Linked DNA regions of Desulforapulum autotrophicum HRM2. The protein of the gene in region 2 binds, or shares a complex with, the protein of the main gene of each other region. Links are inferred from orthologs where the notes say so. Each region holds a gene or a part of one and is shown on either strand. Other genes may lie near its edges.

Evidence for each region.
Region 1: the proteins of HRM2_RS14565 (region 2) and HRM2_RS04315 are in contact, whole or in part, in a crystal structure (PDB 5UE9), measured with the Lactococcus lactis proteins. The link is inferred for Desulforapulum autotrophicum HRM2 from one-to-one orthologs. Residues at the interface, in WP_025017116.1 of Lactococcus lactis: Gly25, Phe27, Phe29, Glu32, Tyr33, Lys35, Tyr36, Lys48, Phe56, Thr60, Pro61, Arg62, Val63, Ala64, Glu65, Thr66, Ala67, Ser68, Gly69, Met70, Ile74, Gln77, Pro223, Glu251, Phe274, Ala275, Pro277, Phe278; in WP_023189152.1 of Lactococcus lactis: Leu4, Gln5, Ala47, Ser48, Met49, Leu50, Leu51, Arg52, Arg53, Met95, Leu98, Arg223, Met224, Ala225, Cys226, Ile228, Gly229, Ala230, Cys231, Tyr232, Ala233, Val235, Glu236, His237, Asn243, His244, Ala245, Lys247, Glu250.

What each region holds. Positions count from the first base shown.
Region 1 is NC_012108.1:1,000,315-1,017,220, reverse strand. Bases 8,249-11,069 are described here. They hold HRM2_RS04315 (sulfide/dihydroorotate dehydrogenase-like FAD/NAD-binding protein), read right to left. Parts: upstream 10,163-11,069; coding sequence 9,335-10,162; downstream 8,249-9,334. Other genes in these bases: HRM2_RS04310 (dihydrofolate reductase family protein), read right to left, coding at 10,534-11,037; gltA (NADPH-dependent glutamate synthase), read right to left, coding at 8,249-9,313. Outside these bases: HRM2_RS04350 (acyl-CoA dehydrogenase), read left to right, coding at 1-1,504; HRM2_RS04345 (acyl-CoA synthetase), read left to right, coding at 1,773-3,536; HRM2_RS04340 (bifunctional acetyl-CoA hydrolase/transferase family protein/GNAT family N-acetyltransferase), read right to left, coding at 3,676-5,571; HRM2_RS04335 (NAD(P)/FAD-dependent oxidoreductase), read right to left, coding at 5,592-6,980; HRM2_RS04330 (DUF3842 family protein), read left to right, coding at 7,161-7,616; HRM2_RS04325 (CooT family nickel-binding protein), read left to right, coding at 7,609-7,797; more of gltA, read right to left, coding at 7,904-8,248; HRM2_RS04305 (carbohydrate-binding family 9-like protein), read right to left, coding at 11,207-11,764; HRM2_RS28050 (GGDEF domain-containing protein), read right to left, coding at 11,918-12,181; HRM2_RS04300 (sensor domain-containing diguanylate cyclase), read right to left, coding at 12,081-13,229; HRM2_RS04295 (long-chain-fatty-acid--CoA ligase), read left to right, coding at 13,676-15,238; peptide-methionine (R)-S-oxide reductase MsrB, read right to left, coding at 15,421-16,560; HRM2_RS04285 (nitrogenase component 1), read right to left, coding at 16,702-16,906.
Region 2 is NC_012108.1:3,341,487-3,355,999, forward strand. The notes cover bases 5,012-7,773. They hold HRM2_RS14565 (dihydroorotate dehydrogenase), read right to left. Parts: upstream 6,966-7,773; coding sequence 6,057-6,965; downstream 5,012-6,056. Other genes in these bases: HRM2_RS27725 (hypothetical protein), read right to left, coding at 5,012-5,078; HRM2_RS14560 (isochorismatase family protein), read right to left, coding at 5,495-6,034; HRM2_RS14570 (BatD family protein), read right to left, coding at 7,079-7,773. Also shown: dnaG (DNA primase), read right to left, coding at 1-283; imidazoleglycerol-phosphate dehydratase HisB, read right to left, coding at 365-952; HRM2_RS14540 (ATP-dependent zinc protease family protein), read left to right, coding at 1,254-1,775; HRM2_RS14545 (RimK family alpha-L-glutamate ligase), read left to right, coding at 1,784-3,040; HRM2_RS14550 (succinylglutamate desuccinylase/aspartoacylase family protein), read left to right, coding at 3,047-4,126; HRM2_RS14555 (putative metalloprotease CJM1_0395 family protein), read left to right, coding at 4,226-4,879; more of HRM2_RS27725, read right to left, coding at 4,938-5,011; more of HRM2_RS14570, read right to left, coding at 7,774-9,568; HRM2_RS14575 (VWA domain-containing protein), read right to left, coding at 9,573-11,369; HRM2_RS14580 (vWA domain-containing protein), read right to left, coding at 11,378-12,376; HRM2_RS14585 (hypothetical protein), read right to left, coding at 12,369-12,911; HRM2_RS14590 (DUF58 domain-containing protein), read right to left, coding at 12,912-13,790; HRM2_RS14595 (AAA family ATPase), read right to left, coding at 13,796-14,513.

The DNA.
Region 1 (16,906 bases), 2.3 Mb from region 2 along the record:
CATGCCCAAGGTGCTTTCCATTGCAGCAGGCGAAATGTTCACGGGCGCCAACTGCGCGTTCATGATGTACCCGGGACTGACCCACGGGGCAGGCAAAATCGTTGAAGAATTCGGATCTGAAGCCCAGAAGAAAAAATACCTGAAGAACCTTTACACGGGCAAGTGGGCAGGCACCATGTGTCTTACAGAACCAGAGGCCGGTTCCGATGTCGGGGCCTTGACCACCACGGCTAAAAAAAACGATGACGGCACCTACTCGATCGCAGGCAACAAGATCTTCATCTCAGGCGGAGACCACGACCTGACCGAAAACATCATCCATCCGGTCCTGGCCAGGATTGAAGGCGCACCTGCCGGAACCAAGGGCATTTCCCTGTTTCTGGTGCCCAAGTTCAAAATCAACGACGATGGCACCCCTGGCGAATCAAACGACGTGGTCTGCACGGGTCTTGAAGAAAAGATGGGCATCCACGGCAATGCAACCGCCGCCCTGGCCTTTGGATCCAAGGGCAACTGCATCGGTGAACTCATCGGCGAAGAGAACAAGGGAATGCGGGCCATGTTCATCATGATGAACGAAGCAAGGCTCGGAGTGGGCATGCAGGGTTTCGGTTTTGCCACCACCTCGTATATCAATTCCGTCAACTACGCTAAGGAGCGGGTCCAGGGCGTTAATCTCATGAACATGTTCGACGCCGATCCCAAACCGGTTGCCATTATCAACCACCCGGACGTCAAGCGCCAGCTCCTGTCCATGAAAGCCAACGTGGACGGCATGCGTACCCTTCTCTACTACACAGGATTTCTCTTTGACAAGGCAAAGACAGCCGCCACCCCCGAAGAAAAAGAAAAGTGGGAAGGACTCATCGAGCTTTTGACCCCCGTGGTCAAATCCTACTGTACGGACCGGTCGTTTGAGGTATGCGCCCAGGGCATTCAAATCTATGGCGGTTACGGGTTCATCAAGGAGTACCCCCAGGAGCAGCTCCTGAGGGACTGCAAGATCACCAGTATTTACGAGGGAACCAACGGTATCCAGGCCATGGACCTTCTGGGCCGCAAGCTGGGACTTAAAAAGGGAAAACCCTTTATGGATCTTCTCGGTGAAATGAACAAGACCGTTGCTGCGGCAAAGGAAATCGAGGGTCTTGAAGCCATGGCAGATATCCTCCAGAACGCCATCAACAAGCTTGGTGAAGTCGCCATGTACATGGGCGCCACAGCCATGTCAGCCAATGTTCTCCATGCCTTTGCCTCAGCCCTCCCATTCCTGGACGCCACAGGAGACGTCTGCATGGCATGGGTGGAACTGTGGCGGGCCGTTGTTGCCGCCCCGAAAATTGCCAAGGCAAAGAAAAAGGATGTTGCCTTTTACCAGGGACAGGTTAAGACAGCCGAATATTTCCTCAGTTTTATTATCCCTGCAACCCTTGGAAAAATGGAGGCGATAAAATCCAACATCACCGCCATCATGGATATGCCCGACGACGCCTTCGCCGGTTGATCCTCCTCCCATAGCCCCCACCCTCCCCTGCCATCGTGCAGGGGAGAGTCCTTTCTGAATCCCATCCAGACTCTGTACGTTCAAAAAAAATTAAAAAGTCTTTGACAATCATATTTAGATTAATCTATATCAACTCTAGGCTGTAGACTGAGCGCTCGTTAGGCGACACTGCATCCGGTACACACCAGTCAAAAATAGCTGTTGCAGACGATAAGAGACATACCAAAAGGGACATTAACCGCAAATCATAACTGCAAGGAGTGATTTTATGGGCATGGAAACTTTGTACAAAGAGGTCATGGATCTGAACCTGATGGATGACAATGACCAGAAAGAAGCTGCGGCAAAGGCTTTTTTTGAAAAACTGAACCACTCGAAACTCCCTGAGTATTTCAACTGGGCAGACGAGATTTTCGAGAAACTACATGTCAAAGAGAGGGGGGACCAGACAGCCCTGATCTGGGCCGATATTGCCAAACCGGGAAAACTATCCTACACCTATAAAGAACTTGCCGCCAAGGGAAATCAATGTCTCAACCTGCTGCGTAAATCGGGTGTGGAAAAAGGGGACAACATGTACATGATGACCCCCATTGTTCCAGAAACCTGGTTTTCCACCTATGCCTGCATCAAGGGTGGGGTGATAAATGTCCCCACCGCCACCAGCATGACCATGCGCGAACTTAAATTCAGGTTTGAATCCTATGCTCCGGATGTCATCGTTGCCGACGAAAGTTTTACCGAGCTCATGGATGAGGCTATTGAACTGCTGGGCGTCAAACCAAAAATCAAGGTGGTGCTAGGAAAAAAAGACGGCTGGATCAGCTTCAGCGATTCTGAAAAGATGCCAGCAACGGCTGAACCTGCAAAAACCCGGTCCAACGATCTTCTAATCTGCTTTTTCACCTCCGGCACCACAGGAATGCCCAAAAAGGTAGGCCACACAGCCACCTCCTACCCCTTAGGGCATCTCTCAACCGCAGTCATGATCGGCATCCGACCGAACGATGTCCATCACAACCTGTCGGCGCCCGGCTGGGCCAAATGGCACTGGAGCAGTTTTTTCGCACCTTTGAACGTGGGCGCCACGGTTGTGGGATTGAACTTTGCTGCTCTTGACGGCGAACGCTACCTCAAGGCCGTTGAGGAATGCGGGGTGACCATTTTTTGCGCTCCTGCTACGGCCTGGAGAATGTTCATCAACGTTGACACGACAAACATAGACCTTTCAAAACTTCGTCAGTCCATTTCTGCAGGCGAGCCCGTCAACCCCGATCTGATCAAACAGTGGAAAAAACGTACAAACACTGAAATCCGGGATTTTTACGGTCAGACTGAATCCACCGCCATGGTAGGCAACCCCCCGTGGAGGACCGGCAAGATACGCTCAGGTTCCTTTGGCTATCCATCGTTCATGTACGATGTCACCCTGGCCGACGACGAAGGCAAGGAGTTGACAGTTCGTAACGAGCCCGGCCACATGGTTGTCCGCCTTAACCGCTGGCGGCCCATCGGCCTTTTTACCGAATACATTGGAAGCCCTGAAAAAATGGCCTCTGCATTTGTTGGTGACTTCTACTACACAGGCGACAAGGCATTAATTGATGATGACGGCTATTGGTGGTTTGTGTCAAGGTCCGACGATGTTATCAAGTCTTCGGATTTCCGCATCGGACCCTTTGAGGTGGAAAGCGCCCTTGCGGAACACGAGGCAGTTAACGAGTCTGCCGTGGTCGGTGTCCCCGATCCCGAACGTCACCAGTTGGTCAAGGCCTACGTGATTCTTAACAAAGGTTTTCAGCCCTCAAGGGAACTTGCCCTGGATCTGTTCCAGCAGACTATAGGAATCCTGGCCAAATTCAAGATTCCCAGGATCATCGAATTTGTCACGGAAGTTCCCAAAACCATCAGCGGAAAGATCCGCAGAATCGAGCTCAGGGAGAACGAGGTTGCCCGCAAGGAAAAGGGCGGTGCTGCCCAGGCAAACGAGTTCTTTTACTGGGATTTCCCGGAACTGAAATCTAAAAAATAAACAAACGGACAAACAAAAGCAGTAATTCTAATTACGAAAGTCAGCATGGAGCGTTAGTCGGTATCCGTTAGCTGAACATTAAGAAACAAAGGGACCGTTTCACCAGGATAGATGAAACGGCCCCTTTTTATAGCCGGTTCTAATCCCCTGTTTTTTCCTCTTCTTTTTTAACCGGTGCTTGATCAAATGCCATTTCAATCTCGATCTCACCGGCGCCGGAACGTACCAGCTTTGAATTGGGATACCGGTTCTGGAACACTCTCACCATCTTTCGGTTCTCCGCAAGCACTGTTGCCACAAAGGTGGTGTAGCGGTTCTTTTTAGCAATACCCTCAAGCACTTCCAGAAGATAGGTACCAATGCCCATGCCATGGAGTTCTTCTTTCACCAGGAAAGCCACCTCAGCATGGGTTTCCCCTGCCTCGGCATAGGATCCGATGGCGACAATCTGCTTGCGCTTGCCCTTTTGCATGACACCGATGATGGTCATGTTTCTCATGTAGTCCACATCGGCCCACTGGCGCTGGAGCATCTCCCTTGAGAACACCTTCCGTTTGTTAAAGAACCGGTAATAAATAGTCGTCTCCTGGAGGGAATAGAAGAACTGCCTTGACTCAAACTCATCCGAAGGCATAACCGGACGAAAATCCACGTGCTTGCCCATGGGAAGCTCCATGGAGTAGTGGTAATTGTCCAGAAACAAAAGGTCCTGGGTGGTGGGTGGCAACTGGTCGGGAAAGATATATCTTCGCTTTTTTGCCTCATCAATGAGCTGTTTTCTGAACTTGGGGTGGGCAATCTGGGCAAGCTCCATAACCCGCTGGTAAATGCTCTTCCTCCTCAACTCAGCAATGCCGTACTCGGTCACCACAATATCAATATCTCCCCGTGTGGTGGCAACGCCGGCCCCCTCACTCAGGTGGGGAACGATCCTTGAAACGGCATCGTTTTGGGCCGTAGACGGAATAACGATGATGGAAAATCCACCCTTTGACATACACGATCCCCGGATAAAATCCACCTGGTCGCCAATGCCGGAATAAAAGAGATATCCCTTGGAGTCGGTGCAGATCTGGCCGGTGAGGTCCACCTCCAGGGCCGAACTTATGGAAATGAAGTTATCGTTCCTTGCAATGACATTGGGATCATTGACAAATTCAGACGACCGGAAGTAAAACATGGGGTTATTGTCCACATAGTCATAGAGCTGTTTTGACCCCATGCACAACGAAGCCACCACCCTGCCCGGGAGGTAGCTCTTGTTCCGGTTGGTCACCACTTTTTTCTTGAAAAGGGGCAACAGCCCGTCAGTGATCACCTGGGTATGGATGCCAAGGTCTTTTTTCCCGTCAAGATACGAAACAACAGCATCTGGAAGGTGGCCGAATCCCACCTGAATGGTTGCCCCGTCATCCACCAGTTGATTCACATAATGGCCTATCCGCTGGGCAACCTTAGTATTCTTGATCCTGGGAAGGGCCTCCACCAGGGGTTCATCCTGGATCACAAGATAATCAATCTCGTCCACATGGACCAGGCTGTCCCCCCAGGTTCTGGGCATGTCATGGTTGACCTGGGCAATCACCAATTCCGCGTTCTGCATCCCAGAAAGGGTAATGTCAACGGAGATACCAAGGCTGCAGAACCCAAATCGGTCCGGGGGACTCACCTGGACAAGGGCCACATCCAGACCGATCTCCTGGCTGGCAAAGATTCCCGGTATTTGGGAAAGGTAAATGGGAATATAGTCAATCTTTCCCTCAAATGCCGCCTGGCGCATGTCAGGGCTGATGAAAAACAACTTCAGGGAAAATCGATAGAGAAAATCCTCGTGATTCATATATTTTGCAAAGGTGGAGCTGAGCATCTGGTACACAACAATATCCTGGATGGACCGATCCTCAACCATGGCCCTTATCAGCGCCTGGGGCTCACCGCAACCGGTACCGATGAAGACTCGGCTGCCGTTCTCAATTTTTTTAACACCCTGACCTGCTGTGAGTAGCTTTTCAGGGCAGTATTCCTCAAGGTTCATAGTCAATTCCCCCGTAAAGTTTAATCCCTGTCGGCCTTGTTGGCCAGAATCCGTTTTGCCGGTATCAAACCGGTGGCGGCGGCAGAGACAATGTTTCCGGCAACCCCAGGACCGTCACCTGCAACGAACAGCCCCTGAATGGCGGTCTCAAGGCTCTTGTCCGTTTCGATCTGGGTGGCGAAAAATTTAATTTCTGGTGCATAGAGAAGGGTTTCGTCGTTGGAAACCCCCGGGACCACCTGGTTAAGGGCCTCAAGCCCCTCAATGAGATTGGAAAGAATCCGCTCTGGAAGGGCCATGGCAATGTCTCCGCACACCACATTGGTCATGGTCGGCTCGATAAACCCCTTGTTGATCCTGTTCCAGGTAGACCGACGGCCCCTTTTGAGATCGCCAAAACGCTGGAGTATGGGCTTGCCCCCGCCGATAATGGTGGCAAGACGGCCAATGGATTCCCCATAGGCCTGGTTATCCGTGACAGGTTCAGTCAGGACCACCTTGGAGAGAAAGGCGAAATTGGTATTCTGGGATTTTTTATCTGAATAGGCATGGCCATTGACGCAAACAAAATCCTTGTAATTTTCAAGGGAGATGAAACCACCCAGGTTGGTGCAGAACGTTCGAGTCTGATCATCATAGGTTGGCGTCTGGATAAAAAATGTTGGATCATAGATGACCTTGCACAAATCTTCCATGATGTCGTTATGAACTTCAACCCGGACCCCCACCTCTATGCCCCGCTGGGAAACGTTGAGACCGTGCCGCTGGGCAAGGGTCGACACCCAGTTGGCCCCGATTCGGCCCGGAGCCAGAATCACGCTGGAAGCCGTGTAACTGCCCTTGTCCGTTAGGACCCCCGTCACCCTTCCATCTGCTTGCGTGATATCAACGACGGTCTCACTGGTTTTGATGGTAAGACCTTTTTTTTCAATATATCCGGCCATTTTTGCAATATAACCGGGCAGGTTGTCGCTGCCGAGATGTTTCTGTTTGATCAACAGCAGATCAATTCCGTAGCGCTTTGCCTCTTTACGTATCTGTTTTGCCTCGCCCATATTGGTCGGATAAACAGGGCCGTCCATGCGAAACCGGGTAAAGATCTTTTCGGTCTCGTCAATGAGATCCTGGGCTCTGCCAAGGGACATGAACTGGGTGAGGTCGGTCTTGCCCAATCGGGGAATGAAGTTGAGTTTCCCATCTGAAAACAGCCCTGCACCACCGATCCCTGCCATGATGTTGCACGGTTCGCAGCCAAGGCATTTCTGGAGATTATGGTTAGGACAACTGCGGGAAAGGGATCTTCGCCCTTTTTCCACCATGAGCACCCTCAAATCCGAATGCTCCACCAGATGAAATGCCGAAAAAAGCCCGGCAGGCCCCCCCCCTACAATAATAACATCGTAATCCATTCTATTCTCTATTACCCATATCGTATTTTAACTGTTTAAAACCTTTCAGGTTATACATGACTTGCCAGCTTAATCAAGCTTTTTCTAACCGGCACGGCTGGGAACCTGCCACGGGTTCACCAATCCCGGAAATGATTGTTTGACCTTGACAAACCAGCAAAACCCGACTAAAAAAACACCATGAAACCTGCAACGACATACAGAATTTGTGTCATAGACGGTCAGGGGGGCGGCATCGGATCGACAATTATCCGCAAGATCAAGGATCGCTTTGGCGAAACCGTTGAAGTGCTGGCCCTTGGCACCAATGCCATTGCAACGGCCCAAATGCTGAAATCCCATGCCAACCGGGGAGCCTCAGGTGTCAATGCCATTGTTCAGACCGTGAGAACGGCCGATCTCATCATCGGCACGGTGGGAATCATCATGCCCCACGCCATGATGGGAGAGCTCACGCCAAAAATGGCTGAAGCCATCGCCCTTTCCCCTGCCAAAAAGATACTTATTCCCCTGACCCAGGAACACATCGAGATCGTTGGCCTGGCATCCACGCCTCTACCCCAGCTTGTGGATGAACTCATCGATGCACACCTGGCAAATTTCAACAACACACCCAAGGAGTCAATCAATGTGTGAAGCAAATGCATATATTCGAAACAAGGACAAGGAAACCCTTGTCATGGAAGCTGTTGATCTTGTAACCCCTGAAGAGGGAGGAATCCGACTGATCAGCATCTTTGGCGACCAGAAATTCATCAAGGGCCACATTGACGCCCTTTCCCTGGTCAATCACAAGATCTATATCACGGAAGAGTAAACACCCGAAAGAAAGAGGGGAAAAGAAGAGAGGGAAAAGAACCGAAAGACGGCAAGTCTTTAATTAATATCCGGCTCTTATCCCCCCATAAAAACAAAACCTGGAACTACCAGCCCCGGGTCAGGTAATCATGTATTGAATCGGCAGCTTCCCTGCCCGCCCCCATGGCAAGAATTACCGTAGCCATACCCGTGACGATATCACCTCCGGCCCATACCCCCTTTTTGGTGGTCTTGCCGGTAACTGGATCGGCAACAATGTTACCCCAGCGGTTCAAGCCGAGTCCAGGGGTTGAGTTGGTCAACAATGGATTGGCCTTTGCACCGACCGATACCACCACAAGATCGCAGTCGATCCGGTACTCAGAGCCCTCGATGGGAAGGGGTCGTCTTCTACCCGACGCATCAGGTTCTCCAAGGGACATCTTAAGACACTCCATGCCGACGAGGCGGCCTTCATCATTCCCGAAAAACTGGGTGGGATTGGTCAGGAGAACAAACTCGATCCCCTCCTCTTCTGCGTGGTGAAGCTCTTCAGCCCTTGCAGGCATCTCTTCCCTGGAACGGCGATAAACGATCTTGACCGATTCAGCACCCAGACGCATGGCGGTTCTTGCGGAATCCATGGCAACGTTGCCGGCACCGAGAACCACGACGTTTTTCCCCCTGGCAATTGGGGTGTCATATTCGGGGAAAAGATAGGCCTTCATCAGGTTGGCCCGGGTGAGGTACTCATTTGCGGAAAATACACCGATGAGATTTTCGCCGGGGAGATCCATAAACCGGGGAAGACCCGCACCCACACCCACATAAACAGCGTCAAACCCTTCCTCAAAAAGCTCTTCAATGGTAATGGTTGTTCCCACGACGCTGTTGAGTTCTATCTTTGCCCCAAGCTTTTCAAGGGTTTTAACCTCGGATGCCACAATCTCCTTGGGAAGCCTGAATTCCGGAATACCGTAGACAAGAACACCACCGGGCTTATGAAAGGCCTCAAAAATATTCACATCATGGCCCTTGACCACAAGGTCTCCTGCCACGGTAAGTCCAGAAGGTCCGGAACCAATGACGGCAACCCTTTTCCCTGTTTTCGCGGCCACCTCAGGAAGGGCTCCTCCGCCCTGTTCCCTTGCCCTGTCTGCGGCAAACCGCTCCAGATAACCAATGGCAACGGACGACCCTTTTTTACCAAGGATGCAGTTCCCCTCACACTGGGCTTCCTGGGGACAGACCCTGCCGCAAACGGCGGGAAGGGCATTTTTCTGCCACAGACGTTCTGCAGCACCTGCAAAATCACCCTCGGCAATGAGATGGACAAAACCTGGAATATCCACGGATACCGGACACCCTTCCACACAGGCCGGTTTTTTGCACTGGAGACAACGCGACGCCTCTGTCATGGCCATCTCATCGGTCAGTCCCAGGGGTACTTCTTTAAAATTTCGGCGCCGGACTTCGGGTGCCTGCTCAGGCATTTTCACCCTTGGCACCGCTTGTTTTTTTTCTTTAACTGCCATCATATCCTCCGTATATCGGAACTACGCTTTTTTTTCAAATTGTTCTAGGCTCTTTTTTTCATCTTCCTGGTAGGCCCGGAGACGTTTGGAGAGCTCATCATAATCGACCTTATGCCCGTCAAACTCAGGGCCGTCAACACAGGCAAACTTGGTCTCACCACCAACTGAGACACGACAACCACCGCACATGCCTGTTCCGTCCACCATGATGGGATTGAGACTGACCAGGGTTTCGACTCCCTTTTCTTTTGTAATGGACGAGACAAATTTCATCATGGGTACGGGTCCGATTGCCACCACCAGACTGATATCATCCTTTGCAAGGACATCTTTTAACACATCAGTCACAAAGCCGTGATGGCCTTTGGACCCGTCATCCGTACAGATGTGGAGGACGTCGGATGCCTTTTTCATCTTGTCTTCAAGGATAAGAAGATCCTTGTTCCTGGAGCCAAGGATAGTGGTCACATGGTTACCCACCTCTTTCAAGGCCCGGGTAATGGGATGGAGAACGGCAATGCCGGTTCCACCGCCCACACAAACCACTTTGCCCCTTTTCTCAATATGGGTTGCCTTGCCCAGGGGACCGATCACGGCAAAATATTCAGCTCCGACTGCCATTTTGCTAAACGAAGCCGTGGATTTACCCACCACCATATAAATAATGGTGATGGTTCCCTTGTCTGGATCCACATCGGCCATGGTCAGGGGAATTCTTTCTCCCTTTTCATGGGATTGGATAATGACAAATTGACCTGGTTTAGCCTTTCGGGCAATACGCGGTGCCTCAATCTCGTTAAGTATGATGGTGCCCTGGGCCATCTCTTCACGATTCACTATCTTAAACATTCGAACCTCCTGACATAAATACCGGCATATAAATGCAAATATTATTATGAAACCAATTCAATCAAAAAAGAACAGCCTCTTTTTAACCTGCATCTGTTTTTAGTAAATGACAATAACCAGAAAAAACCAACAAAATCAAGGAGAAAATAATGATATTTCATCCCCGCTGGAGAACATTTTCCCCTAAAAGCAGACACAGCAAAAGACATTAAACTTCTTACTTTATCAAAACAAAATACATATTTCAACAAAACCCGGACGATAAATCTCGAATTTTAGCTTTGTTCATGGGCCTAAGCCCAAAGGATTCATCACCACCATTCCACTGACCCTAATATGGACCTGGCAGATACCCCTGGGCTCCTTCAAAATCACTTTTTCTTGACCCGATACCTCAACACCAGGGATTGGTCAGAAATGATCTCTGTTCCGAGAAGCTCAAGCTGGTTATCCATCTCACAGTCAAACAGGGAAAGACCCCTGCCAAAAAAAATCGGAACCACGGTAACAAAAATCTCGTCAATGAGATTTGCCTGGGCAAACAACGAATTGATCTGGGTACCACCGATGAGGGCAACCTCGCTAAATCCCTCCCGGTCAAGCCCCTTTAAGATCAAATCCGGTGGTTGATCCGTAAAGATAAGATTCCCATCGCTTTTCCGTGACCGGTTCCGGGTCATGACAATATTTTTCCGACCCGGCAAGGCCCTTCCAATAGTGTCAAAGGTTTTAGATCCCATGATCATGGCTCCGGCCCTTTTGGTTATCTCGACAAATTTTTTCTTATCGTCCTTCCCAGTCCAGTCGGCCGAATGATTGGAATCCCTTGCTATTTTCCCGTCAAGGGTCATTGCCATGACCAAGATTACCTTCATCGCGCCTCCTTTGTATTAGGGTCAGATCTGCACGTCTGATACTTTGGTAAAGAGTGTAAACCTGACACCGTTTTATTGTCAAGGGTTCGGGCCCGTCAAAGCAAAAGGCCCGGCACTATGGTATTATTTTGTTTTTGAGATGTTTATACGGTACAGCGGATGCCGGGCATCACTGGAATTCCAATATACCAAAGTACCGGGGAAGATGAAAATTAGGTTTTGCAAAATCAACCGGCGACCATGTCAACCAGTGGGGATGTGATGTCTTGTCAGCACATTTGTAAAAATTTGCCCGCCATGTAGCCCTAGGCCCAGGCATGACCACCCGGCAGTATTTTTTTAACACGGCCAGGGGGAGTTCATAGGCAAGGGTCCAGGTGACAGGTTCATGAATTTCCGGATCAACAATGGTCGGCAATGAGTGCATCCGCCAGATTTTGGTGCATTCACGCTTTGGAATTACAATTTTCTCCTTGCCTGTCCCCGGGTGAAAATGGAACAGCATGGTACCGCCGCAATTCATCTCAAGGTTGAAATAGCCTGTGGACAGATCCGAACCAGGCGTAAAAAAAAACTCAACACAGCTATCTTCCCAGACCTTTCCCTGATCCTCCGGGGCAACAGCCCTGACAAATCGGTCTTGAACGCGGAACATCACGTGAATGGCCATGTCATCGTAGGCAATCTTCACCTCTGCTATAGGAAAATGACCGGGTTGATTACCCATGTAATTACCAATCCGCCGGGGTAAAATGGCTTTCCATGGGGAGGCATCCCAATCTGCATACCCCTTTAAAGGATTTACTTGTCTTGCTACCTTATAGATCTTTTTCTTCATAATCTTTGTTTGTGTAGACTGGGAATCAGCCGGCATCGACAATCAGATGAATCTGTCGGTTTTATGTTCCATAGTATCGGAAACACAATTTCTGCCGTTCCCTTTGGCAACATACAGACACTTATCAACTCTTTTTACAAATTCGTCCAGGGAGAGCGTATCATCGTTGTACTCCTGAACGCCAATGGACACGGTAAAACACATATCACCTTCGTCGGTCAAAATTTCCATGGCTCCGATGTTGATTCTTATCTTCTCGGCGACCTTTGCTGCGGCTGAAAGTCTGGTTTCCGGCAAAAGAACCATGAATTCTTCCCCCCCCCCATCGACCCACAAAGTCGGTTTCACGAACTGTCTGCGTTAGTGTCTTTGCAAGTTCTTTCAAGGCCTTGTCTCCGGCCTCGTGACCAAATGTATCGTTTATTTGCTTGAAGTGGTCAATGTCCAGCATTAAAAGACAACATTCATGTTCAAATCGTTTGAACCTGAGGATTTCACTGCTCAGAATCTCCGTAAAATGTCTTCTGTTGAAAAGATTTGTTAGAGAATCTTCACGGGACGCAATGAGCAACTCTTCCATGAGTTTGTTCTTTTCTGAAATATCCCGAATTACCGCAGTCATTTCCATACTGTCTTCAACGCGGATCTTTGATATCGTCACCTCAATTGGAATTTCCCTGCCGTCCTTTCGGATGCCACGCACTGCAGCCCGTGTCTGCATGGGACGGGAATCCACCCGGGAGTTCTTGAACCCTTCAACATATCCGACATGCTTCTCCCTGAACTTCTGGGGCAGGAAATGAACCAAAGGCCCGCCTATGATTTCTTCAGCACTGTAGCCAAAGATCTGCCTGGCGGCGTTGTTAATGAGTTTGACATTTTGATTCGCATCAATGGTGATGATTCCATCATAGGCTGATTGAACAACGGCCTCAAAACGCTTCATGCTGAGCGAAAGTTTTCGCTCCAGAATCTTCTTTTCAGTTATCTCGACACAGGTTTGGATAATTCTGAACTCACCATTTATTGTTTCCAGAATTGGAGAAATGATCGAACGCCAATACCGTTCTTCGCCCTTGTATTCGATCATAATTTCTCCTTCAAGCGCCACTTGTTCTGTTTTGCAGAGCCTGAAACTTTCGGTTATGGGTCGTTCAACATAGCGTGGAAAAATCGACATCAGATTTAGACCAAATGCCTCGTTCTTGGCTTTACCAAGAAGTTCCTCGTAAAGATTATTACAACTTATCAAAACAAAACTGTCATTTCCTGGAATATGCTCATAAATGGCAAAACCAGCACCGATAGCTTCGATGGACTCAGTTAATTCCTTGTGAGTACCATGAAAGAACATAAATTAGCCCTCTATAGCTTTCCATTCAAATGTCTTCAACAAACACTATTCTATAATTCCCATAACCCTCAAGGGGTAGCATAAAGTGGGGCCATTGTCCACCTAATCCACAAGCTCTGAAACCTTGAAACAAATGCGAACTGACAGATCCCGACGCATTTAACCACCCCAGTCAATGGTGGTGATTTAAAGGACTCAGAAATAAATAATTCCACAATCTTGCTTGTCATTCAGCTCGTCTTCTGCGTTGCATCAAAGGGCACATATTTCAATATGCTCCCTTTGATACGCCTTGAATACGAGCTGAAATCCTGCACCATATTTGTGGAATTATTTACATCTGAGCCCCTAAGATCAAAAGCCCTTGACATTAGATTTTAAAACTGAAACAGTTTTTTTGTTGCTTTTCAGCTTCTATCCCAAACCACCCCATAAAGGAGACACCCATGCAAGTACCCATGACACCCGCTCGTATTCTCAAGCGAGCCGTCAAGCTTTATGCAGACAAGACTGCCGTTGTGGATGGTGAAATTCGCCTGACCTACAGGATGGTTCAACAGCGGGTAAACCGTGTGGTCCATGCCATTGAGGACCTTGGTCTTGAGCCGGACGCCCGGATCGCAGTGGTCGACTACAACACCCATCGCTACATGGAACTCTATTTTGGCGCCAGCCTGTCCGGGCGAATTCTTTCGCCCCTGAACATCAGGCTTTCCGAGGACGAGTATGCCTATATCCTTGAGAATTCCAGGGCTGAAGCAGTTATCTTTCATCGGGATTTCAAACCCATCATGGAACGGGTCAGCAGACGTGTTTCAACGGTAAAACACTGGTTTATCGCCGAAGGTGAAGCTTCGGAATCCTGGATCACCAACACCTATGAATCCCTCATGGATTCGGCAAGCTCCGAGTCTGTCACCGATAAAATTGTTGATGAAAACGCCACGCTTAATCTTTATTACACCAGCGGAACCACGGGCCGGCCCAAGGGGGTTGAGCTGACCCACAGAAACATCTACGCCAATGCCCTGACCACCATTATCAGTTTTAAGATTGACGATGCCACCACCTGGCACCATATTGCTCCCCTGTTTCACCTTGCCGATGCTTTTTTTATCTGGTCGGTCACCTTCCAGGGAGGGTGCCACGTGATGCAGCGAACCTTTGTCCCCCGTGAGGTACTTGCAACCATGGCAAGGGAACGGGTGGTTGCGGCCATGATGGTTCCCACCATGATCAATTTCCTTCTGGATGTGCCTGAAATAGGAAACTATGACCTTTCAGCCCTTGAATGGATAATGGTTGGCGGTGCACCCATGTCTCCTGCCAATGCAGAACGGATGATGGAGAAACTCGGGTGCCGTTACGTTTCAGGGTATGGCCTCACAGAAACCACCCCCCTTCTCACAGTGGGCCACTTGAAATCCACCTTGACCGATAATCCCCAGAAGGAACGTCTGGAATTCATAACAAGGACGGGCCTTGAAGTAATCGGTGTTGATCTCAGGGTGGTTGATGAAAACGGACAGGATGTCCCCTGGGATGGCGTCAGTGTGGGAGAGATTCTCGTGAGTGGAGACAATGTAATGAAGGGATACTGGGAAATGCCCCTTGAAACAGAGCAGGCCATTCAGAACGGCTATTTTTTCACCGGAGATCTTGCCTGTGTGGACAGTGAAGGCTATATCCTGATTGTGGACAGGGCAAAGGATATCATCATCTCCGGTGGTGAAAACATCGGCTCCGTGGAGGTGGAAAATGCCATATACACCCATCCCGATGTCCTGGAATGTGCTGTAATCAGAATGGCAGATGAACGCTGGGGAGAGGTTCCAAAAGCCGTGGTTGTTCTCCGCCAGAATGCCCGAGTCACAGAACAGGAACTCATGGATCACACCCGCAAGCACCTGGCAGGATTCAAGGTTCCCAAAAAGATAGTGTTTGTAAATGAACTTCCCAAAACGGGCTCCGGGAAAATACTGAAGGTTAAACTTCGGGAAAAAAGCTAACACCCCAAAAACCTGAATTTTCCAGTCCCCCTTTGACAGGGGTTTCATCTGCGCTCAGACCGGAAAGGGTATCGCGGACAGTGTCAATCGCCGGGATGCCAGGAAGTTTTATCCTGCTGGCACCCCAACAGAACCAACAGAAGGACAAACAAAAGAAATTTTTTAAACATATGATTCACCTTTTAAAACAGATCAAGGTACCGGCCATACCCTTCGGCCTCAAGATTTTCTTTGGGAATGAATCTTAAGGCTGCTGAATTAATGCAATAACGAAGTCCAGTGGGTTTTGGGCCGTCATCAAACAGATGCCCCAGATGGGAGTCCCCATACCTGCTTCGGACTTCCGTGCGAACCATGAACAGGGTTTTATCAGTCACCTCTATAACATGCTCAGATTCAAGGGGCTTTGTGAAACTTGGCCACCCGGTTCCTGAAACAAACTTGTCTGTGGAACTGAAAAGGGGCTCTCCAGACACAATATCCACATAAATCCCCTGGTGTTTATTGTCCCAGTATTCATTGTTAAAAGGCCGCTCCGTTCCGTTTTCCCGGGTAACCTTGTACTGCATCGGGGTCAGTTTTTCTTTAATTTCAGCATCACTTGGCTTTGACCAGGAGGCTGTTTCCATGGCGTTTTTTTCTTTGATTTCCATTGTTTTTCCCTCCATCGCTTTTTTCCCCCACGTCTTTTCTAAAAACGCGTCCCGGCCCGAACCCCAACGGTAATATTTATACCGGTATGAATTTTTCTTATAATAATCCTGATGATAATCTTCTGCTGGGTAAAATTTTTCAAATTTCGTAATGGCCGTGGCAATGGGTTTGTCAAACACCATGGATGCCTCCAGGGCTTTTTTTGACGCCATGGCCTCTTCTTTCTGGTTGTCATTATGATAGAATATTTCCGGCCGGTACTGGGATCCTCTGTCCGCAAACTGCCCCCCGGGGTCTGTGGGGTTGATGTGCCGCCAGAATACCGCTAAAAGTTCATTGTAAGTTACCATGCCGGGGTCATAATAAACCTGTATGGCCTCTGTATGGCCGGTGGTTCCCCCGGACACTTCGCTGTAGGTCGGATCTGTTTTATGGCCTCCGGTATATCCGGACACCACATCCTTAACCCCTTTGACTTGCTCGAAATCAGACTCTGTGCACCAGAAGCACCCGCCGGCAAAGGTGGCAACGTCCAATTTTTCCATATGGGATTTCGTATCTGTTTTCATAGTCACTTCCTTTGTCTCCTGTTTCTCAGCAAACGAAAGACATCCAAAAATAAATACCGCAGTAAAAATCATCAAGAACATCATCATTCTTGTTTTCATGATAGATCTCCTTGTTTAAGGTTGTGTCCTTGGTATAGCTCCAAAAGATCATGCATTCCTTTTAAAATAATCACAAGTTTATCACAAAGCAAAAAAAAAGACCGGCCAGGCCTATAAAATCAACTATTAATATGCTCCTGTTCAGAGACACCCGGCCAGGCCGTTGATGATACGTTCAACAAGATAAAGGGCTCCCTGGCACCCCATATATGCCTTGGGAATCACATGGTGGTAACCGCTGGTGGGCAGGGAAAGTTCAATTCCGGTAAACGGCCGACCCGTCAACCGATGCCGGACAACAACAGCCCCACTGCCAAAGACCACATCGGGTGCCCCTTGGGTAAGG
Region 2 (14,513 bases):
CCACAATGTTATACCGAGCGGCAGCCATCTTGACTGCCTCTGGAAAGGAAATTCCGTGGTGCCGCATTAAAAAGGAGAACACATTTCCGCCGGCACTACACCCGAAACAGTGAAAAATCTGTTTTTCCGGGCTCACGGAAAACGACGGACTCTTTTCAGAATGGAACGGACACAGTCCAAAATAGTTTCTACCCGACTTTTTCAGGAGTACAACTTCAGATATGACCTCAACAATATCAGAGGCGTTTATGATCTCTGAAATTTTCTCCTGGGGAATTAACATTTAAAAAAGGGTGGCTCCAACCGGGTATTCAATTTATGAAACTATCAATCTAATAACTGACAACCAAATGTCAACACAGAATCAGAGAAGTCCCTTGCTTGAAAGGGTTCCGATAAACCCTTCATGGCGTTTGCAAGCCACATTCAAAGCCCGTCCAAGGGCCTTGAAGATCGACTCCAGTATATGATGTTCATTTTCACCATAGTCAACATTGATGTGAAGATTCAATCCCCCATGGACGCTGAAGGCCCTGAAAAATTCCCTGGCAAGATAGGCGTCAAAGGGGCCCTGGGAACGGATGGTTGACGGAAGATGGTACACAAGAAAGGGCCGATTGGAAAGATCCACATTCACCCGTGAAAAGGCCTCATCCATGGGAACAGCCCCCTGACCATATCTGCAGATACCCTCTCTTTTCCCCAGGGCCCGGGATAGGGCCTGACCCAGAACAATCCCAACATCTTCAACCGTGTGGTGGAAATCAACCTCAAGGTCCCCCCGGGCCCGGAGGGTCAGGTCAAAAAAACCGTGCACGGTGAAAAGAGTGAGCATATGGTCAAAAAACCCAATGCCCGTTGCAACGTCGGCTTTGCCAGATCCGTCAATCTGAAACCCTGCCTCAATCTCTGTCTCGTTTGTCCTGCGGTCTATTGTAGCTGCTCGTTCCATATAAAATTAGCCTTGCATATTCCCGGTTGCTGTTATATGTAATTGGTTCCAATAAAGAGTTCTGTCAGTTTAAGTGCGGATTTTTAAATTATACAATCATCACCCACCTGGTGTCAATAATTTTATGACCGTTTGCTTGATCGCGGCAGTGCTCTCTGCCCTTTTTTCATCACTCACCCCAAGGAGAACTTCCCATGTCAAAATCAGAAGATACAAAAAAAGCGGTAAAGAAAAAACCCCAGAAAACGGCCAAGGAAAAGAAAGAAGCTAAACGGGAAAAAAAGAAAACCCGATAACGGGAATGGTGAAACAAAAAAAACCAGGGTTATCCGTCATTGGTTGGAGAGAGTGGGTAGGCCTGCCAGATCTTGGCATCAAACGGATCAAGGCCAAAGTGGATACGGGCGCACGATCGTCATCCTTGCACGCCTTGCATCTTGAAATATTTGAACAGGATGGTGCAGACTGGGTGCGGTTCACGGTAATTCCCACCCAGAACAAAACAGACAGGCGTGTGGAAGTTACGGCCAGGGTGCTCGAGGTAAGATCCGTTCGCAGCTCAAGCGGTATTGCACAGTTGCGACCTGTCATTGTGACCAATGTGGAATTGCTCGGTGTCACCTGGCCCGTGGAACTCACCCTTGCCAACCGCTGTAACATGGGATTTCGCATGCTGCTTGGCCGGGAGGCGTTTCGAAGCCGCTTCCTTGTTGATGCGGGCAGATCCTACTACGGCGGAAAGCCCCCCAAAAAGGCCAAAACCACCTTTAAAAAACGCCCTTGTCCGGAAACAAAACAAAAAAAAACTGGACAGATATCTTAAGGAACCATATGAAACTTGCAATTCTATCGTGCAGCCCCAAATGTTACAGCACCCGTCGCCTCACGGAAGCGGCCGAACAACGGGGACACCAGGTCAAGGTGCTCAACACCCTCAAGTTCGCCATTGACCTTGAGCAGGGAAAGCCCGACCTTTATTTTCGCCAGAAACGTCTCTCTTCCTACGATGCGGTGCTGCCAAGGATTGGCTCATCCATCACCTATTTCGGTACAGCAGTCGTCCGCCAGTTTGAGCAGATGGATGTTTTCTGCGCCAATTCATCGGCCAGCATCTCAAACTCCAGGGACAAACTGCGCAGCCTCCAGATCCTGAGTCGACACCACATAGGCATCCCCCAAACCACCTTTGTCCGGGACAAAAAAGATGTACTTCCGGCAATCGAAAGGGTGGGCGGCGCCCCGGTAATTATCAAGCTCATAGAGGGGACCCAGGGGATCGGCGTGCTTCTGGCAGAATCGGTTTCATCTGCCGAAGCCATCATTGAGCTGCTCCAGAGCCAGAAACAGAGCGTGTTGATCCAGAAATTTGTCGCCGAAAGCAAGGGAAGGGATATCAGGGCCTTTGTGGTGGGCAATCAGGTGGTGGGTGCCATGCGCCGCGTTGCCCAGGGCCAGGAATTCCGCAGCAACGTTCACAGGGGCGGGCTTACCGAACCTGTCATTCTGGATGCCCTGTACCGCGAAACCGCCGTCCGGGCAGCCCAGATCATGGGCCTGAAAGTGGCCGGCGTTGACCTGCTCGAGGGCAAAAACGGCCCCCAGGTGGTGGAGGTAAATTCTTCTCCCGGGCTTGAGGGCATTGAAGCATGCACCCAGCTTGACATTGCAGGCGCCATTATCGACTATATTGCAGCCCAGATCGATTTTCCCGAAATAGACCTTCGCCAGCGCCTCACCGTAAGCCAGGGGTATGGGGTAGCAGAAATTTACATCCCCGTGGGCTCGGAATACATCGGCAAAACCATCCAGGAATCCCGACTCCGGGACAAGGACATCACCGTTCTGACCCGTTACCGGGGAACTACCGTCATTCCAAACCCCCGATCCAATCGCCAACTCCAGGCCGGTGACCGGCTCCTGTGCTTTGGCAAGCTTGACCTGATGCGGGATCTTATTCCGGCAAAGGTCCGCCGCAAACGCCGTCCAAAGGTCAAGGATCTGCCGGTTTTACCCGTGGCTGACGAAGTTTTCAAAGAGGGGAAATCAACCCCTCCCTCCATTTTTCCACAGGAAGCAGAGGAAGACTAACCGACCATGACACTTTCGCAAAATAAAAGATCCATTGACCAATGGTTTGACACACAGATCCTTCCGGGTTCCGCCCACAACGTCACCCTTGCCATGAGCGAAAGCTACACCGGCCTGCCCGTTGAGATCCCCATACACATTCGGCGTGCTGAAAAAGACGGCCCGGTAGTTTTTGTCACCGCAGCCCTGCACGGGGATGAAATCAACGGCACCGGTGCCGTTCGCCACCTGATCCAGGACGAAAGTTTCCACCTGGACCGGGGTGCCCTGATCCTTGTTCCGGTGCTCAACCTGCTGGCCTTTGACCGCCATTCAAGGTATCTGCCGGATCGTCGGGATTTAAACCGGTCGTTTCCAGGGTCCCCCAAGGGAAGCCTTGCAAGCCGCCTGGCAAGCACTATTTTTGAAGAGATTGTGTCCAGATGCGATTACGGCATTGACCTGCACACGGCCTCAACCCGGCGCACAAACTATCCCAACGTCAGGGGTGACCTGACCCAGGCCCCGGTTAAAAAGCTTGCCAAAGCCTTTGGTACTGAAATCATCCTCAACACAAAGGGTCCCCGGGGATCGTTTCGCAGGGAGGCCTGCCTTGCCGGATGCCCGACCATTATCATGGAGGGCGGCGAGGTGCTCAAGGTTGAACCAGGCATTGTAGAAACAATCGTGCGGGGCATAAAAAATGTCCTTCGAAGCCTGGACATGACCGACGGAAATCTTGAATCCCCCGATTATCAGATAATTATCAACAAATCAAAATGGATACGAGCCGAGCAGGGTGGTTTTTTGCAGTTCCACGTAAAGCCCGGCGACATCATCGAAAAGGGGGCACCCCTTGCTACCAACACGACCATTCTTGGCCAGGAACAAGAGACTGTTCATGCCCCGTTTAACTCGGTTGTGATGGGCATGACAAGCCTGCCGGCCATCAGCCCGGGAGAGCCCATCTGCAACCTGGGTCAGCTTCCCAGGGGGTCCAAACCGTCTGAACTTCGACGGATCAGGCTGGAAGACGACGGTCTTGAACAGCGGGTGTCTGAAGAGCTTGCATCCAGCGTTCTGGTTGTGGAACCACCCATGGAATAAAAAGCTATTCCTTTTTTTCCCTTGAAAAAAAGGTTACCCCTCTTATATTATCCTAATATTATGGGTATTGTTTATTTATCCGGTTTCAGGAGTTGAACCATGGCAGCCATTACCCCTTCCCAGGGCGTTCCCACAAATGGTTTTGTTCAATCTTTTCCGCCCTCTTCCATGGGGGGAGAAAAGTCAGCAGAGGGTGCCACCCCTGCTTCCTCCGCCAGCAGGGAACAGGAAGAACAGCAATCCCAATCCGGGGAAACATCACCAGCCAGCACCCAAGCCCTTACGGAAAGGGATCTAAAGCTCATCCAGGAATTAAAGAAAGCAGATACCGAGGTTAGAGCCCATGAAATGGCCCACATTGCAGCAGGTGGCCAATATATCACCTCAGGGGCAAAGCTCGAATACCAACGGGGTCCAGACGGCGTAAACTATGCCGTTGCAGGCGAAGTCTCCATCGACACCTCGGCCATTCCAGGCGATCCAAGGGCCACAGCCCAAAAAATGCAAAGAATTAAGGCCGCAGCCCTGGCACCGGCATCCCCATCGGCCCAGGATCGAAAAGTTGCTGCCAGTGCCACAGCACTTGCAGCAAAGGCAGCTGCTGAAATCATGGCCCTGGTGACGGCCCAGAGCAGCGCCAGTGCAAAGGATGGCACTGCAACTGCCCACGGCACCGGTACCGCTGCAACAGCCTATGCCAACATGGCATCAGAAACGCCTTCCAGGGGAACAGGGATAAATATCAGCGCATGATCTGATGCCGGACGTTTTTTATATGAAACTCGTTTCGACCGGCAGGCGGAAACGGGTGTTACCCTTCTCTTATTCTCGCAGGCCGTCCATGGCCTGCTCCGAGGGAAATGGCAACTCCTTGGACCTCGTGTCCACCGTTGCCATTTAATCCGTTCAGGGCAACACCCGTTCCCGCCTGCCTACTACTGTCGAGTTTCATGCTTCGTTGTGTCTGCCAGGACATGTGGGTTTATAAGAAACTCTTGTCGAAACATCATTGTGAAAGTCTCGACTTTAGAGCCCTCTTTGGTTTCCCTGACCGGAACATTGTAAACCAAAGGGGTTAGGATTTTTGCCCTTCCAGGCGTTAAGAAGCGCAGACTGTTTGAGGACTTTAGCCCGCAGTTCCTGCGCTTTAGTCTGGAAGGGCAAAAACCCCCCCGACGTTTACCGTTCCGGTCAGGGTAACCAAAGAGGGCGGAATGGTACTATTGCCAGCCCTGTATCATCGTGTTTCATGCTTCGTTGTGTCCGCCAGGACATGTGGGTTATATGAAACACTCACCAAAGCATTATCAATGAAGGTGTTTCAAAATTCGTTGAGGCCAGAGTCATACCTCGCTCCGGCCGTGCCGGTTATTTTATCAGCTTTACAATTTTCTTGAATGCCTCACCCTGGGCTTCCTTCATCAGCTCAAAAAGAATCATCTCACAGCTGGTTGCAACACCGCCTGCATCCCGGATACGCTGGATGCCCAGATCCTTGTTGGCTTTAGTACGTGAAGAGACGCAATCGGTTACGATCTGAACCTCACATCCTTTCTGAATGAGATCCCGCCCTGTCTGGTATACGCAAATATGGGACTCGATGCCAGTGAGGAGCACCTGGTTGCGGCCGAGGGTTTCAAACCGCCGGGTGAATTCAGGGTTGAGAAGACAGCTGAAGCTGTGCTTTGCAATGGGGGTACTGCCCGCCATGATTTCCGCGATTTCAGGGGTTGTACTGCCAAGCTTGTCAGGCAGCTGTTCCATCCAGACCACTGGAATATCAAGAATTTCCATCCCCTTTAACAAATTTTTAAGGCTGGTAAAAAGTTCATTTCTTTCATACATCATCTCGGCAAGTCTGCCCTGGACATCAATAAGCAGCAGAACGGTACGATCAATTTCAAACATGGTATCCCCCTGTGGTTATCGGTTAAACCCTGAGCGTTCCCCTGATCTGGGAAAGTCGCGCAATCTTTTTTCTCTGCATGAATTGTCTGATTCCCTTTACGATTCTTAACGGGGCGTCGGGATCAGCCAGGGTGGCCGTTCCCACCTGGACGGCAGTTGCTCCGGCAATGATAAACTCCAGGGCATCTTTTGCCGTCATGATCCCCCCGATACCGATGACCGGCACCTTTACCACCTTTGCCACCTGCCATACCATTCTCAAGGCCACAGGTTTAATGGCAGGCCCTGAAAGCCCGCCCGTTATATTTGCAAGCATGGGACTTGCAGTTTCAGCGTCAATTGCAAGCCCGGTCAAGGTATTTATCAGGGAAATCGAGTCAGCCCCGCCCCTTTCTACGGCAAGGGCGATGGTTGTAATATCTGTCACATTGGGACTGAGCTTTACCATGACATGCTTTGAGGTTGATTGCCTGACCCCCTGGACCACCTCCAGAGCAGCTTCTGGATCAACACCAAAGGCTGCGCCCCCGGCCGAAACATTGGGGCAGGAGATATTTACCTCAACGCCTGTTATTCCAGGAAGATTGTCTATGATTGCGGCAAGCTGTGCATACTCTTCAGCGGTTTTTCCGTAGATGTTGGCAAATACGGGGCAGGTGAGCTTCTGGAGAAAGGGGAGTTTGTCTCGGATAAAACCTTCAATTCCCACATTTTCAAGACCCACGGCGTTTAAAAGACCGCCCGGGGTTTCAACCACCCTTGGCATGGGATTTCCCGTGGAGGGCTTTAACGACACTCCCTTTACCACAATGCCACCAAGGGCATTAAGGTCGATCAAATCCTTATACTCTGCCCCATATCCAAATGTCCCCGAGGCTGTGATCACAGGGTTTTCAAGCTGAACCCCATTGATGTCGACACCTGTATTCATTGTATTCCTTTTTTCCCTAACTTACCGAAGCGTACTGTAGTACGTGAGGCCCGATTTATAATTTGCTAACTTTGTGAAACAACGCAGCAAAGGGGTGAGTTTTCGTTCAAACACTATATAATGCCGGCCAAAGAGGCCTTAACCCAGCCCACCTTATCCTTTGAAAATGAAATTCTCAGAAACGCCTTTTCTGCCCGTTCCACCCGCACCTTTGTTCCGGCGTGGAGAATAAAAAGTTCGGTCGCCTCGTCCGAATATCCTGATCGTACCGGGGCCCCATCGGCAAGGATGATGGCCTGGGACTGTGCATATTGGTGATAATAGTTAAAAAATGCCGTTGCAACGACCACAACCGATAAAACACAAAGGATCGAACCAACAAGGGTAAACACCCTTTTTCTCCGAAACATGCGAACCCCTATATGGACAACAAAACAGAACCACAAAAAAACAGCACCATAGGCGACCGTTCCTATAGGCAGATAATTGTCCCAGAAAAAAATGAGCGACAGGATATCAATATTTCGTTCTGGCGCAACATCCGTGACAAGGCCCCTTGCATGGTCAAGGTTGTATCTAAGGTCCGGATCCCGGGGCGTCAGTTTCACGGCCCGCTCATACCAGAGGATGGCATGGCCAAGGTCTCCTGCCTTTAAACAGGCGTTGCCGATATTGTAGTATAACTGGCCATTTTTAATACCATTGGCAGCAACTTTTTCAAATGCGACGGCTGCTTCTTGAAACTGCCCGGCCTTATACAGGTTAACCCCCTGTAGAAAAAGGGTCCCGGAATCATCGGCCCGGCCCGGCCCGGGCACAGCAGCAAAAAAGCCCAGGCAGACAATGCAAAGGGCAAGTTGTTTGACCCGCTGGAGGAGATTTTTTTTCAGATTTGAATCAAACAACGCACCACCATACCGGGCCGATTCAATGTCGTGGAGCATGGCTATGGCCGCTTGTATCTGCCTGTCATTGCAACCTGCACCTGACAGGATCTGTGAAATTTCCCCGGCAGTTATGGTCTCTCCAGGCAGTTTGCCCCTGGAACGCACCTTTGCAACCAGGGCCATATAAAGATTACGAAGAAAGTCTTGATCCGGCAAATTCTTTGTCCCGGCGGTTTTAAGAGCTTGCCTTGCCTTTCGTTCCATGAGAGAGGCAAAGGATTCCTCTTTTTTGAAGAAATTATTTGCGACCCGGAAAACGAGCAGTAAAACAAGCGGCAGTGCAAGAAGCAGGACAAAGCGATTTAAAGAAAGGGATCTTTGGGCAACGAGCACCCCGGCTCCCTCCTTCAGGGCAAGGATATCGTCGCCAATGAATTCAACCGCCTGTTTTTTAACCTCTTCTTCGGCTTTTTTTGCGGACGCCTGGGTTACAGGGGTGTCCCCTGGGGCAGCAGACTCAACGGTAAGGGAAAATCCAGGGGTTGAAAGGGTCTCATAATCTTGTGTGTCAATATTAAAATATGTGAGCGTAACCGGTTCAATGGAAAATTCTCCCGGTGCCACGGGAACGATTGCCTGCTTAAATGTCTTGTCCCCCTTATATCCCTCCTGGGTAAGGGTGATTTTCTCCTGGGGAACATCCTCGTAAACCTTGAACGAGTCGGGCAGGTTCACCACCGGGATTGGGGCATCCATGACGTTTCCCGTTCCAGAAACTGTCACCGTCAGGGTGACCGAATCCCCTGCTCGCACAGATGTGCGGTCAAGTCCGGCCCCAAGGCTGAAATGGCCCACAAGCCCTGAAAAATTCACCCCTTTTCCAGGAACCGGCATGGGCTTGACCGTTACCTGGAACGAATCTGTTGCAAACCGCCGGGTTTCATGGCGGCCCATGGAAAAGAGGCGATTACCAAAAAATGGATCATTAAACGGGCTGTTCTGACCGGCAACCGGTATGTCACAGGTCACAATTGAGGGTTCGATTTCAAGGGTTCCCGGTTTTTCCGCAACAAGGACATAAGTCAGTTCCGTGACCGTGTAGGAACGGCCGTTCACGGTCTCGTTAAAACTTTCCTGGTCAGGGGCCTGCTTGACGGAAAACCCCTTGAACTCCGGATGGGCAAGACGGGGATTTGCTACCTGCACGGCGCTGTAGAGTCTGAAAGTATAAATTGCCTGCTGACCGGGCACCAGGGTTGTACGCGAAAGGGTTGAACGTGCAAAAACATCCCTGGAAGCGGTCTGGGTCACCTGGCCCTTGACAACCTCAACCCGGATTTCATCGGTGTAGGCGATCTCCCCGTCAAGGGTCACCGGCAGGGGAGGAATGGTCAAGGTGCCAGGCTGTTCCGCCGTGAGCAGGTATTGATGGGTCACGCTCCTAGAATATGCTCCGTTAATGATGCTCACGCTGGTACTGGTCCCCCTTGGCACCACTTTAAACCCCTTGATAACCGAAGTATCCACAAGGGCGTCACCGCCCTTGACAATCACGTTGAGGGTCAGGGAACGATCCTGGGAGATCTGGTTTGCATCAACCTGGGCTTCGACTGAAAAACCGAACACCCGGGCCGGAATGGCCACCAGCAATAGGACACAAAGAACGAACTTTTTAATCCTGATTCCATATTGGGTTTGAGCAATTATTTGAAACATTTTTTTACCAGTCCTTGGTCACCGTGCCACCGCCGTAAGCCGGCATCATGGCCCGTCCTGGTTTATCCTTGAGACGGTTAAGCATCCGTTCACGGGATTGAATGTCTTGTTGTCCAGGGCTTTGGTCCTCTTTCACCTGCCCTTTTTCCTGGGATGGTGAACCATCGGGTTTGCGGTCCTGATCCTTGGGAGGTTCTTTCTTCTGTCCCGGATCTTGCTGACCCTGATCTTGCGGGTCTTGGTTCTGTTGATCTTGACTCTGCTGTTCCTTGTTCCTTTGATCCTTATTTTTCTGGTCTTGGCTTTGCTGATCCTTTTTCTGCTGATCCTTGTTCTGTTGATCTCTGTTCTGCTGGTCCTTGTTCTGCTGGTCCTTGTTCTGCTGCTCTTCAAGTTTTTTCTTTACAAATTCAAGATTCTCCCTGGCCTCCTTGTCTTCCGGTGAAAGGGAGACAAGCTCCTCATAGGCCTTTATGGCGGCCTTCAGGTTGCCTGAACGATACAGGGCATTGCCAAGATTGTAAATAGCCTTGGGTTTAAGGCCAGGGTCATCGGTCTGGCGTGCCCGGGTGAAATTTTTAACAGCAGCATCAAAATCTCCCTTTTTATAGGCAGCCCCGCCGATATTGTAATAAAGTTCAGCCATGTCCGGCCGATCCAGCTGGGCATCGATAAAATGTTTTTCCGCCTGGTCATAATCGCCTGCATCATAGGCTTTAATCCCGTTTTTAACGCTTGCTGACGCATCGGCATGGCAGACACCGGAATTAAGGATAAAAAAGGCTGGAACAAGAACGGCCGAAAAAAAGATCCCCCTGCGGTTGTTTTCGAGCATCATTTCTATCATGAGCAGAAGAATCCCAGGGATGAGCAGCCATTGAAATCTGTTCTCCCACACCTTTTGCCTGCCGCTCTTGAGGGTCTTTTTTTCCATTCTTCCCAGAATCTCCTGATCGTAGATCCGGTCAAGATCCATGTCCCCTGCAACGGAACGGACATAAACGCCCTGGGTCATGGCAGCTATTTTTTTAAGGGCTGGCTCGTCCACCCGTGAAATGATGATCTTGCCTGACCGGTCCTTTTTAAACCCGCCGGCACTGTCTGGAACCGGAGCCCCTTCCGGGCTGCCAACACCGATACAGAAAATTTTAACCCCCTGATCAGCCGCTTTTTTTGCCATTTCAATGGAATCACCAGTGGTGTTCTCCCCGTCGGTGATGAGAATAATGGCCTTTTCAGACTCTACCTCCTTTTCAAACCCGTTGAGGGCAGTTTCAATGGCGCCGCCAAGATCCGTTCCGCCCACGGGAAGATAATCGGGTTCAAGGGCGTTCAAAAAAAGATTAAAGGCACTGTGGTCAAGGGTCAAGGGGCATTGAAGGATGGCTCGGCCGGCAAAGGCCACAAGCCCTGCCCTGTCGGACTGGATCATCCCCATGAGATCAATGATCTCCCGCTTTGCCCGTTCGAGCCGGGTGGGCTTGATATCCTGGGCCAGCATGCTCCTGGAACAGTCAAGGCAGATCATGATGTCAACCCCCTTTTGTTCAACCGTCTGCCACCTGAACCCCGCAAGGGGGCCGCTCAGGGCACCCACAAGGCAGAAAAGGACAAGGGTGATCAAAACGATCCGGGCCCATCGAATTCCAGGGTTTATGCCGGGGGCAATGGTTTCAAGGGCTTTGGGTGCAGCAAACCGGGCCAGGATCCTGGCCCTTTTCAGGTTGCCGTAAACCATGACCCCGACAAGCAAAACAACGAGCCAGACAAGATAGAGCATATGGGGATTGGAAAGCTTCATCTTAAATTTTATGGAATCCTCAATAATCTAGTATTTGAAAGAACAACAAAACAAGAGAGTAGTGCCAGACCGGCCCCTGCAAACCAGAAGTAGAGATCATCATACTCAGCAAAGGTTTTGACCTCAACCTCGGTCTTTTCAAGGGAATCGATCATGTCGTAGATTTTTTTCAAAGAATCCGTATCAGCCGCTGCAAAAAAAGCTCCCCCGGTCTTGTCGGCTATTTCCTTCAAAGCTTCATGGTCCATGTCCACCATCTGGTAGACATACCGCTGGCCAAACAATGGATCATTCACCAGAAAAGGTGCCTTACCCCGCTGCCCGACCCCGATGGTATAAACCTTTACTCCACGTTCTCTTGCAATGTCAGCGGCGGCCCCCGGGGTGATCTCACCGCTGTTGCTCTTGCCGTCGGTGAGCAGAATAACGATGTTGGATTTACTCTTGACGTCTTCAAGGCGTTTAAGGGAAATACCCATGGCATCCCCAATGGCCGTGCTCGGCCCTGCTGCACCAATTTTAAGGCGTGACAGAACAAAAGCAATGGTATCGTAATCCCGGGTTAAGGGCATCTGGGTAAAGGCCTCGGACCCAAACACCACCATGCCGATCCTGTCACCACTGCGTTTCATGATAAAATCCTTGACAACATTTTTAACCGCATCAAGTCGATTAACAATGGCGCCGTCCAGCTTGAAATCAAGGGCCGCCATGCTCTTGGAAAGATCCAGGGCCAGTATGATGTTTATTCCCTCTGTCTTGACGTTCATCTTTCTGGTACCCCATTGGGGCCGCGCCAGGGCAATGATTAAAAGGACAAGGGCACAGTACTTGATCAGGGGCAGCAGCTTTGAAACCATCAGTGCAGGGGTTGTCAACGACTCCTTGAACATGGAGAGATCTGATATTTTGATGCTGACCGGGTTTGATCGTTTTGAACGGAACACAATGACCAGGGGGACAAAGAGCATGAGGGACAAAAACCCCGGGGAGGCAAACCTAAACATCTTTTTCCTCCACGGTCGTTTCCTCGTTTTTTTCCCCAACCCGGGTGACGAAGGTTCTGACAAAGGCAAGATGCCCCTTCATCATTGGGGACGAAGGCACCTGGCCTGCATACTTAATCATATCTGCACAGAGCAGGAACTCCCGGGTGTCAGCGAACAGTCCCCTGTCAAGACCAACCTCCCTGAGGGCTGAGGTCAGCTCCTGGGTGTTCATCTCCAAAGCCTTGATTTTAAACGCTTTGCCAATGAACCGTTTGATAATTTCAGTAAGCCGGAAGTAGTAATACCTTGGGTGGGTCACCATGAGATCATCCAGGCAGCCCAACTCGCTCAGGGCCGTTTCCAGGGGAGGAAGGGGCATGGGAAGCATCAGCAGGTTCGTGCCGGGTCCCGACTTTTTTCGCCTGAGGTATCGGTAAACCAACAGGGCCACACACACCAGAAGCATCAAGGCCAGGGCAATCAGCGCAACCTTCAGGAAAAACGGGTCCATCCCCACCTGAACCGGGGGTCTGATATCATGGATATCCTGCATCTATCTTATCCGCCTTTCCCTGCGCCTGAAGTAGCGTTGAAGGGTATCTGACACAGGGGCATCGGTTTTGAGCTCAATACAGTCAACCTTGTTTTTCTTGAGCGTCTCAAGAATGATATTATAACGGGCATATTTCCGGTCCCGGTACAAGGTCCGAGTCGCCTTGTTTGATGCGTCCAGGAGAACCATATTTCCGGTTTCAAAGCAGGAGAGGGTCACAATTCCCTGGCCCGGAAGTTCAAAATCGCCGTCATCGCAGAGGAGAATCGCAATCAGTTCATGGCGCGGAACAACACACCTGAGGCGCTTGTCAAAGTTTACGTCCAGAAGATCAGAGATCATGAAGGTGGTGGTTCTTTTCCTTGACACCCGGGCGAGAAAATCCAGGGCTGCAGAAATATCAGTACCCCGGCCCTGGGGAACAAAGGTAAATATCTCCTTGATCAGACGCCACACATGGCCCGTGCCCTTTTTTGGGGGGATATACTTCTCCACCTGGTCTGTAAAAAAGATAACGCCCACCTTATCGTTGTTTTTAATGGCGGAAAAGGCAAGAACCGAGGCCACTTCAGCAGCCTTTTCAAGTTTAAGGCCGGAAAAGGTCCCAAACCCCTGGGAGGCACTCATGTCAATGACAAGCATAACCACACTTTCCCGCTCTTCCCTGTACAGCTTGATAAACGGGCGGCCAAGCCTTGCCGACACCTTCCAGTCAATGGACTTGATCTCGTCTCCGGGCGTGTACTCCCTTACCTCCTCAAACTCGATGCCCGACCCCCTGAAAACAGATCGATACTGCCCAGCCATGGCCGTATTGACCGAGCGTCGGCTCTTGATGTGAACCCGCTTTATCTTTTTTATTATCTCGCCGGGAATCATAAAACCTAGGGCACCTCAACAAAATCAAACACTGTTTTTATGATTTCGTCGGTTGTGACATCTTCAGCTTCGGCCTCAAACGAAAGAATGATTCTATGGCGCAAAACGTCTGGCGCAGCAATTTTAATATCCTGGGGAGTCACATAGGCCCTTCCCTGGAGAAAAGCCCTTACCCGGGCCGCCTGGGCCAGAAATATCGTGGCCCTGGGCGAGGCCCCGAATTGAACATATTCGGCAATCTTCATCCCATATTTCTGGGGTTGCCGGGTGGCAAGGACAAGGTCGACAATGTACTCTTTCAGCTTATCATCAACGTATATCTGCCGGACCAGACCCGCCATCTGTTCAATCCGGGCCGTATCCATAACCGCTTCAACCGGATCCTTGACACTGAAACCGGATTTATTGAGAATATCAAGTTCCTGGCTTCGGTCAGGATAGTCGATGATAATTTTAAGCATGAAACGATCCACCTGGGCCTCTGGAAGCGGATAGGTCCCCTCCTGTTCAATGGGATTCTGGGTGGCAAGAACCAGAAAAGGCTTTGGAAGCACATAGGTGGTGTCGCCGATGGTCACCTGGTTCTCCTGCATGGCCTCCAAAAGGGCCGACTGCACCTTTGACGGTGCCCTGTTGATCTCGTCGGCAAGGATGATGTTATTGAACAGCGGTCCCTTTCTTGTGACAAAATCCCCGGTTTTGGGTCGATAAATCTCGGTACCA